3 regions of the Paenibacillus sp. RC21 genome follow, and region 1 is predicted to be linked to each of the others. Evidence: riboswitches for the same ligand, from Rfam matches in the RefSeq annotation. Region 1 holds a riboswitch; each other region holds the start of a gene.
What was found. Region 1 has a riboswitch for thiamine pyrophosphate ahead of thiC (phosphomethylpyrimidine synthase ThiC). Riboswitches for the same ligand answer to the same signal wherever they lie in the genome.
Positions count from the first base shown of each region.

Region 1 (3,256 bases):
CCAGCTCAGCAAACTGTGCCTCATCATTCGCATCATAGATACTACCCGGACGCAGACCATCCCCGAGGGAAAAGGCCACATCGTAGGCTTTCATGATTTCGCATATTTCCTCAAAATGCGTGTACAAAAAGTTCTCCTGATGGTGCGCAAGGCACCATGCCGCCATAATCGACCCTCCACGGGACACAATTCCTGTCATTCTACTTGCCGTCATCGGAATATACCGCAGCAGCACGCCCGCATGAATGGTGAAATAGTCCACGCCCTGCTCCGCCTGCTCAATCAGCGTGTCACGATACAGCTCCCACGTTAGCGCCTCGGCTTCGCCGTTCACCTTTTCAAGCGCCTGATACAGTGGTACAGTCCCAATCGGCACAGGGGAGTTACGGATGATCCATTCACGTGTCGTATGGATGTTACGGCCTGTGGACAGGTCCATGACCGTATCCGAGCCCCAGCGTACAGCCCAGGTCATTTTCTCCACTTCCTCCTCGATGGAGGACGTAACCGCAGAATTACCAATGTTCGCATTAATCTTCACGTGAAAATGACGCCCAATCACCATCGGCTCACTTTCCGGGTGGTTGATATTTGAAGGCAAAATAGCTCGTCCAGCCGCCAACTCCTGTCGAACAAACTCAGGTTCCACCCCTTCGCGGATGGATGCAAATTCCATTTCGGGCGTAATGATCCCTTGCCGCGCATAATGCATTTGCGTTACACTACGCCCTTGCCGCGCACGGAGCGGACGGTTGGTTACGCCGGGAAATTCAGCCGTCTCCCGTTTGGAGCCGGGCTTCAACCCGTTATCCTCTGGCTTGACGGCACGCCCCTCGTAAGCCTCCACATCGCCCCGTTCCAGTGCCCAAGCCCGCCGTAATGGAGGCAAGCCCTGACGGATATCGACCTGATAGGCTTCGTCGGTCATGGGACCGCTCGTATCGTACACACGTAACGGCTCATGATGCTCCGTGCCCTGTGGCGTATGTGTGGGATGCAGGGCGATTTCACGCTCCGGTACGGCAATGTCCGGCCGCGAGCCTTGAATATATACCTTGCGGCTCCCCGGAAAGGGCTTCACCCCTCCTGTCTGTTCATCCACTGCGTTCCCTGCTGTTCCTTCTGTTTCTGTCGGTTTCATTGTCCATTCCTCCCGTTTCGATGAAATGACACACCGATCCGGAACCATCCCCAGGCTGGCTGATCTATGCAAAAAAGCCGGTTCCCCAGGGAACCGGCTAATCTAACGAAACAGCTATGCAGACGGCTACGCACGCGGAATCATACTCCGATGCATTGCCATAGACAGCGGCTACGTATACATTTCAATGGCCGATTACTTCCCTACGCTGGTATGATCCAGATCAGGTGCAAAGGGTCCGAAATCTAGTGCGATTCCATCTCAGCCCGGCATTACAGGCTCCCCCAGTAACTGTGATAATTCTATTCGCATGAGGCGGCTATAACTGACAACCCGCCATCCCCATCAGATTACTTCAAATTTACGGCTTTGGCAACCCTTCTCTGGTCCCTTTTTCCAAAGATTATGGAAGCATAAGCCCCATTTCCTTTGCCGCCTCGATCAAAATCGGTGCAAAATCATGCAGCGTCTCGGGCGCTAGTCGGCTGACCGGACCGGATACAGACAAGGCCGCAGCGACCTGTCCCTTCCGATTCACGATAGGCGCAGCCACAGCAGCAGCGCCCGGCTCCCGCTCCTCATAGCTGGTCGCATAGCCCTTCTCACGAATATCCTGCAATTGAGCCTTATAGACCTCCGGGTCTACCGAGGGCGGCCATTCATCCCCGCTTAGCAGGGCTTCCAGCTCCTGCTGCGGCATAAAGGCCGCCAGCACCTTGCTGGAGGCTCCTACAGCCAGCGGCATGCTTGCACCCACTGGCGCAACGCGGCGGATCGCCTGATTGCTCTGCACGGCCTGAATGCGGATACGCATACTGCCATCGCGCAGGTATAGGCTGACCGTTTCGCCCAGACGGTCACGCAATCCTTCCATCGCTGGCTGTAATAGAATCGCCGGCTCGTCGCTTTGCGACAGATGGGTGGATAGCTCCCATATCCGGATGCCGAGCCGGTATTTTTCCGTTGCGGGATTCCGAACGACAAAGCCCCGATCCTCCAGCGTGGTCAGCAGCCGATGAACGGTACTTTTATGTAAACCAATTTTGGAAGCAATCTCTGTTAGACCCAGATCGGAATCTCCAGTAAAACACATCAGTATATCAAGCGCACGCTCCACGGCGCGAACCGTTAATTTACGGTCTTCCATTGTGAACCGCTCCTCTTTGTTCCATATTCGTTTCACACCATGAAACATGGTTACATAAATTATATAGAATAGTCGCGGCTACTGTAAACCAATGTTTTTGTGACAGCCATATTACAGAACGAGAACAAACATCGACAAATCTTTGCATCATTTTTACTTTTCCGGTTCAGCCGTTGACTTTGGATAACACGCATCATACGATAATAGGTATCTATACGGACATAAACTATCATTTTCAAGTGGAATTGTACCTAGAATTCTATGAAACGGAGTTCATTTTTATATAAGGAGGCTCTTACATGATTTCGACATCCCAGCGCAGCTCTCAGCTACAGCATGCTGTCCATGAGCCGTCCACCCCACTGATCAACCCCCGGCTGCTGCGAATCAAGCATGTCGTTATTGCCTTGCTGCTGTCGGTCGTATTTTTTCTATTGTTTTGCTTTATTACCCTGCACGCCTATATCGCATGGGTACTGACGAATCCAACCGTCGCGCCACTGTACTCGAACCCGATGCAGGCCAAAGGAATGCCCTACGAGGATGTCAGCTTCCCCGCCAAGGACGGCAGCCGGATGGTGCAGGGCTGGTATATCCCGGCGGATCAATCGAAGAAAACGATTATTTTCAGCCACGGTTATGGGGCCAACCGCGAAGAAAGCTGGATTCCGATGTATGATCTGGCGCATTATGCCCACCGTTTGAATTTTAACGTTGTCATGTTCGATTACGGATTCGCATCACAAAATAGCAAAGCCGTCGCAACCGGAGGCAAAGCGGAATCCCAGCAGCTTCTCGGGGCGATCCAGCTTGCGAAGCAACGCGGTTCCTCGGAGATTATCGTATGGGGCTTCTCGATGGGGGCAGGAACTGCTCTTCAGGCGGGCTTGCAAACCAAAGATGTGGACGCCATGATTTTGGACAGCACCTTCCTCCTGGAGCCGGATACGCTGTACCATAACATTCAT
Region 1 is NZ_JBIYCS010000010.1:85,105-88,360, reverse strand. Features, by position in the region: gene thiC (phosphomethylpyrimidine synthase ThiC) at 1-1,141, opposite strand, end outside; TPP riboswitch at 1,325-1,437, opposite strand; gene ABIA61_RS23785 (IclR family transcriptional regulator) at 1,545-2,288, opposite strand; gene ABIA61_RS23780 (alpha/beta hydrolase) at 2,588-3,256, shown strand, end outside.

Region 2 (3,256 bases), on a different contig from region 1:
AAAATCAGCTCCCTTGAGTGATCTTTCCAAAAAGTCGAGACCATAGTTAAATTCGTGGTTCCCCACCGTAGCCGCATCATAGCCCATAAAGTTCATCATCTTGTAGACCGGATGGACACCGCCTTCTTTCTCGAAGGTTTTGCTTCTGGCCATATAATCACCCAGTGGATTGCCCTGCAACAAGTCGCCGTTATCGAACAACAGGCTGTTTCTCGTTTCACTGCGCGCCTGCTGGATCAGTCCAGCTGTGCTAATCAAGCCATATTCGTTCGTTTCCTTGTCCGCATAGTAATCGTAATTCATCAAGGCCGCATGAATATCCGTTGTTTCCATGATCCGCAAATTCACTGTACCGCTATCCTTGGATTCGCTGGCAGCCCAAGACGGAGCGGCTGAAAACACCAGCATGTTACAGGCAACGACTGCTGCTGTAAGCCCTCTAAACCATTTTTTATGAAATATCAAAATATATCCCTCCTCATTAAGATGTAGGCCTCATACACATACTTTTGCACATATATGTAAGCTTTGAACCCACCATTCCTATTTTAATCCAACGCCGGACAAAAGAGTAGTCATTTACTCCATTTATTTATGAAAAAATAATTAATTTTCCGCAAACATAAAAACCAGCAAACCTCCCAAATAACTCGGAGAATTGCTGGTTTCCTCATATTCTATCCAATTCTATTTCTCCCACACCTGACGTCCGGTTTGCTTACCCACATACTCAATACGAGTCGAATTCACATCCAGAATGACATAATCGGGGTCATCCGGGCCAGAAAACCATTCCTTCAACGAATCATTCCACACTTGTTTGCGGAGTCCCTCGTCAGCCGTTACCCGGACAGTAGCCTCAACCTCCACGACTTCCTTCGTACCGCCAACCTCATAGCCCAGCAGCAGATAAGCGTTTGGATTATCCTTCAGCTCTTCCACCTTATGTGTTTTGCGATCTGTCGCGAGATGAATGTTCAGCCCTTCGTTAAAAAGAGCCATATAGCGCACCTTCGGCTTGCCGCCTTCTACTGTACCCAACGAGCAAAATTTGTTGTTATCCAAAGCCTTTACAATGGCTTGTTCCAGTTGGCTGCGATCCAATGTTTCCGTTTTACCCACGGTACAACAACTCCTTTTCGCAAATTAGAATTCCTGTGAATGCCCATGCCATGTTCCAACACCAGCTCATCAAACCATACCTGCGGCAGTTCTGTAAAACAACATCAACCGATGGGATCATGGTCATTTTCAAAACAAAGCTCACAGTAAAAGTGTACCCTGACGTACGGCAAATGAACCGTCACTTCTTCCCCAATGCTGGACAGACCCGCCTTCTAGGCATATAATCGTCGTAGTAAACCCGAATTGAATAACCCATTCGACTATACAATGCCAGGGGTGCTGGAATCGGCCGGCTGAGAGTGTGTCCCAAGACACTGACCCTTACAACCTGATCTGGGTAATGCCAGCGTAGGAATGCTTAAGCAAGATGCGCCCCTTTTTTCTTATTACGGCGGGCCATCCCTTACTTTGGTATATACAAGCGCAAGCGTCCCGGAACATCGGGGCGCTTTTTTTGTTGAAGATGATGTTGTTGGAACAGATAGCGTCCGGCAGAAGTTATTTTTGTAAAATGGGAAACATAAGCTGTCTGATCCGACGGATTACGGGTAATAAAAGGAGAGAACACAACGATGAAGCGCATGAAAATGTTAAGCCTAGGGCTGATCAGTCTGTGGCTCATGACCCTGACTCTGACCGCCTGCGGCGGAGGCTCCCCCTCTGCACCACAAGGCGCGGCTCCTGCCGCCAATACCCAAGCGACCTCCCCGACCAAGGGACTCAAGGATGTTAAAGTCGTGCTCGACTGGACGCCAAATACGAATCATACGGGACTCTATGTCGCCAAGGACAAAGGATTTTACGAAAAAGCAGGCTTGAATGTCCAGATCGTTCAGCCCGGTTCGGGCGGAGCCGATCAAATGGTTGCTTCCAATGCTGTACCTTTTGGTATCAGTTATCAGGAGGGAGTCACACAAGCTCGTACGCAAGGGGTACCGCTCGTATCCATCGCTGCGGTCATTCAGCATAATACATCAGGCTTCGCAGCCCCGGTTGACCGCGGGATTAAGAGCCCGAAGGATTTTGAAGGTAAAAAATACGGCGGCTGGGGTTCGCCCGTAGAAGAAGCGGTCATGAAATCCATCATGGACGCAGACAAGAGCGATGTAAGCAAGGTGAAGATCATCAACATGGGTAATGCCGATTATTTTACAGCCGTGAAGCGGGATATCGACTTTGCCTGGATTTTCTACGCATGGACCGGGATTGAAGCCCAACTACGGGGTGAACCACTGGATATGCTGTATGTAAAAGATTATTCCAAAAGTCTGGATTACTATACACCCGTCATCGTGAGCAACGAACAGACCATTAAAAATGATCCCGAACTGGTCAAGGCCTTCATGGACGCGACCGCCCAAGGCTATGAATATACCATCGCTCACCCGGAAGAAGCCGCAGACATCTTGACCAAAGCGGTTCCGGAACTGGATAAAAAGCTGGTACTCGCCAGCCAAAAATGGCTAAGCCCGCGTTATCAGGACGATGCCGCCCAATGGGGCGTACAAAAAACGGAAGTATGGCAAAACTACTCCGACTGGATGTACGAACGCAAGCTGCTCAGCAAGCCTTTGGAAGTCGATAAAGCCTTCACAAACGACTTCCTGCCCAAGCGTTAATCTTGTAAATCGAACTTGAAAGTACCTTTGTGCCACTACGCAGTCGGTTGATGCTTCCGAAGCGAGCTTTCCTATGGAAGGCTTTTAAAGCGACCGCTAACGCTTGTACAGCACCATTCCGTCCACTTCGTTTTTATGTTCATTTTGCTTTTGTAAAAATGCCACACCAATAAAACCCAAAAATATGATGGTTTTAAGGTGGTTGGCAGCGCAGCGGTTCATTTGAATCTGGAGAAGCGCAGCGTTCGCCTTTGCCGTGGGATTCTTACCTTTTAAATTTATTCAATGAATCCCACGGCAACAGCGATCGTAAGATCAAATGAAACGCGGAGCGGTCTCACCCGCCTTAAACCACCATATTTCCCTAAAAACAATCCAATGAAGGACAGGTGAATTCACATGGCTAACACACTGCTCAGTATTCAAGTAATTCCTAAAACCCCCAATAACGAGGACTCTTACGTATATGTAGATACGGCAATTGAAGTTATTCAGCGCTCCGGTGTCAAACA
Region 2 is NZ_JBIYCS010000006.1:71,863-75,118, reverse strand. Features, by position in the region: gene ABIA61_RS19315 (bifunctional 2',3'-cyclic-nucleotide 2'-phosphodiesterase/3'-nucleotidase) at 1-465, opposite strand, end outside; gene ABIA61_RS19310 (pyridoxamine 5'-phosphate oxidase family protein) at 688-1,122, opposite strand; TPP riboswitch at 1,388-1,497, shown strand; gene ABIA61_RS19305 (ABC transporter substrate-binding protein) at 1,698-2,744, shown strand; gene ABIA61_RS19300 (MTH1187 family thiamine-binding protein) at 3,144-3,256, shown strand, end outside.
Region 2: linked by a shared signal. The riboswitch ahead of ABIA61_RS19305 (ABC transporter substrate-binding protein) and the one ahead of thiC (phosphomethylpyrimidine synthase ThiC) in region 1 are both predicted to bind thiamine pyrophosphate.

Region 3 (3,256 bases), on a different contig from region 1:
GGCCAGCAGCCCCTCCAGGCTTCCAATGCTCACCTCTTTGTCAAACTGATGCGGCAGACTCGTCGCTCCAATCCAAAGCTCGTTGTTCCGCTTGGGCACTAAGTAAATATCATCGGCGTAAAGGGTATATTCCAACGGATGTTCCTTCAAGGAGACTGAAACAGCCTCACCCTTGACCGGATAAAGCGGATATTCAAAACCGACCTGCTCCAGCAGTCTCATACTATCCAAGCCTCCAGCAATAATGACCTGATCACAGGAAAAAAAGCCACTGTCTGTTTGTACGCCGCAAACTCGCCCATGCTGTACTACAAGTTGCTCCGCCTGTGTACCAGAGCATATTGTTGCTCCCAGTACGACAGCTGCCCCTGTATAAGCACGACAAAGCTGGGCAGGAGAAATCTGTGTCTCCTTTGATCGGTATATAGCCCCGATCACTTGACCATCCAAACCTGGAATTCGGCGAGCCAATTCTCTGGCATCCCACCACACAGGATGATCAACCTCTTGCGCAATAGCCGCATTCCAGCGTTTTTGCCCCTCTGCTTCCGAACGGAAGGGAGTCACAAATCCTTCTGTACGGAATTCCACCGAAACACCAGACAAACGCTCTAGGTCACGAACCAGCTCGGGAAATGCATCCCGGCTTGTGCGAGCGAACTGTGCCAATTCAGGGTCGGTGAATTCTTCACTCTCTGCTGCCAGCATCCCAACCGCAGCCCCTGAGGCTCCCCCGCCCGGAATGAATCGTTCCACCAATATCGTACTGCGACCCTCCTTGGCCACATGATAAGCAATGGAACTACCGATGACACCTCCACCAATCACCAAGCATTCAGCGTGTCCAATAGCTTGTACCTCTGTTTTTATCTCTGGCATATGTTCCATCTCTCCTCTCCACTAACGATTCTGCTTGCAGCGATCTCCTACTTTCATTTCACCACTACATGCTGTGCACTACCCGATCCACCATTCGCTTGTACGCCATCGCAGCCGCAACGGGGGACTCAGCCTCCCAGATGCCGGACATCACCGCAATTCCGCTTGCACCCGCAGTATACAGCTCGTGAATATGGCATGGTTGTATGCCGCCTAGAGCAATCACAGGAATGTTCAGCAGCCTGCATATGCGCTCAAGCTGTGCTATACCTCGCGGAGTAACACCAGGCTTGCAGTGAGTCTCATACACATGGCCATAGAGTACATAATGCGCTCCTGCCCGTTCGGCAGCCTGTGCCTCCTCCAAGGAATGCACCGACACCCCACAGCGCATATCCTCTGAAAGTAAGCTTTTGACAGCTGCAACAGGTAATCCGTTAGCCGGTAGCTGGATAGCTCCAACGGAGGTAAGCAAAGCAACATCCACCCGGTCATTTACTGCAATTTGCTGTAAAGGAACTCCTCGATTCACCATACTGCGGGTTAAAGCAAGCAATTCAGATGCGCCCTTCTGCTTCAAGCGCACGTGTACATAATGAACATACGGATGAATAGCAGCAGCCACTTGGGCAGTATGTGCATGTGCACTAAAATCGCCTTCCATCGTAATTACGTGCAATTCGATCTTATTCTCACCTCACAATGGACTAAATGGTTGTAAGCTGACCCTGTATCTTTACAGTCTCATATCGTGCTATACGTTATGGACTAACCACGTTTACCAGCAAAAAAATGAAGGGGTACGGTATATGAATACGAATATATGAACAAGAACGAAAACGCAAAAAAACCACTTCCCGAAGGAAGTGGTTTAACGTACGTCCAATAACCAAACGGATCATTATATCCGTATACGTATATCGTCCCACATACAAACAAAGTAATAAATTCGTTACCTCGTTTGTACGGCGCTCACTTCCCTACGCTGGCATAACCCAGATCAGGTGCAAAGGGTCCGAAATCCGTTTATTCCGTCTCAGCCGCATGGGCGGCTCCCCTAGTGTAACTATTTTATTGTATCAGCTAAAGATAGCTTAGCATAATTTCCTAATCCTGCAAACCCTGCTTCTTGTGAAGCTTGGTACAGAACTGGATATTTAGTTGACTTTACTTGTCCATTCTTCCACATTCCACGTTTTGGTTACCCAATCCTCATAAAAGTCCGGTTCGTGAGATACGAGCAGCACCGTTCCTTTGTATTCCTTCAAGGCACGTTTCAACTCATCCTTTGCTTTGATGTCCAAGTGATTGGTAGGCTCATCGAAAAGCACCCAATTGCTTTCCCGCATTAGCAGTTTGCATAGGCGGACTTTGGCCTGCTCACCACCACTGAGCGCGGATAGCGGACGGGTGATATGCTCATTTTTCAAACCGCAACGCGCCAAATGCGCCCGTACTTCATGCTGGTTCAAGTGCGGGAATTCATTCCACACATCCTCAATCGGTGTAACTTTCTCTGCTCGTACCTCTTGCTCAAAATAAGCTGGCTGCAAGAAATCCCCTTGATAGGTCTTGCCGCTGATCGGCGGAATTTTTCCCAGAATGGTTTTGAGCAATGTCGATTTACCGACACCATTGTAGCCCACAATCGCAATTTTATCGCCGCGTTCAATCGTCATGGACATTTTAGGCAACAGGACATGGGTGTAGCCAATTTCAAAATCAATACCCTCAAACACCGTTTTCCCACTCGCACGTGCTTCTTTAAATTGGAATGTTGGTTTAGCCGCTTCTTCCGGTTTATCGATGCGCTCGATTCGATCAAGCTGCTTCTCACGACTCTTCGCTCGACCTGACGTAGAGGCGCGCGCCTTATTGCGTTGAATGAAATCTTCCTGTTTCTTAATAAAATCCTGCTGCTTCTCATAAGCTTCAATATGCTGGCTTTTGTTCAGGTCTGCCATTTCAAGGAACTTTTCATAGTTGGCTGAATAACGGGTCAGCTTGGCAAATTCAAGATGATAGATGACATTAACGACCTGATTCATAAACTCAGTATCATGAGAAATAAGAATAAACGCATATGGATAATCCTTCAGATAACGTGTAAGCCATTCAATATGCTCTACATCCAAATAGTTGGTAGGCTCATCCAGTAGCAACACATTCGGCTTTTCCAATAGCAGCTTGGCAAGTAGGACCTTCGTCCGTTGTCCACCGCTAAGTGCGGAAACATCCCGCTCCAGTCCTATTGCGGAAAGGCCCAATCCATTCGCCATTTCTTCAACCTTCACATCGATGAGATAAAAATCCCCCATATCCAGTTGTTCCTGAATTTCACCCATCTGTTCCAGCAGCACTTCCAGTTCTTCAGGAG
Region 3 is NZ_JBIYCS010000002.1:22,135-25,390, forward strand. Features, by position in the region: gene thiO (glycine oxidase ThiO) at 1-879, opposite strand, end outside; gene ABIA61_RS05250 (thiamine phosphate synthase) at 944-1,558, opposite strand; TPP riboswitch at 1,840-1,948, opposite strand; gene ABIA61_RS05255 (ABC-F family ATP-binding cassette domain-containing protein) at 2,037-3,256, opposite strand, start outside.
Region 3: linked by a shared signal. The riboswitch ahead of ABIA61_RS05250 (thiamine phosphate synthase) and the one ahead of thiC (phosphomethylpyrimidine synthase ThiC) in region 1 are both predicted to bind thiamine pyrophosphate.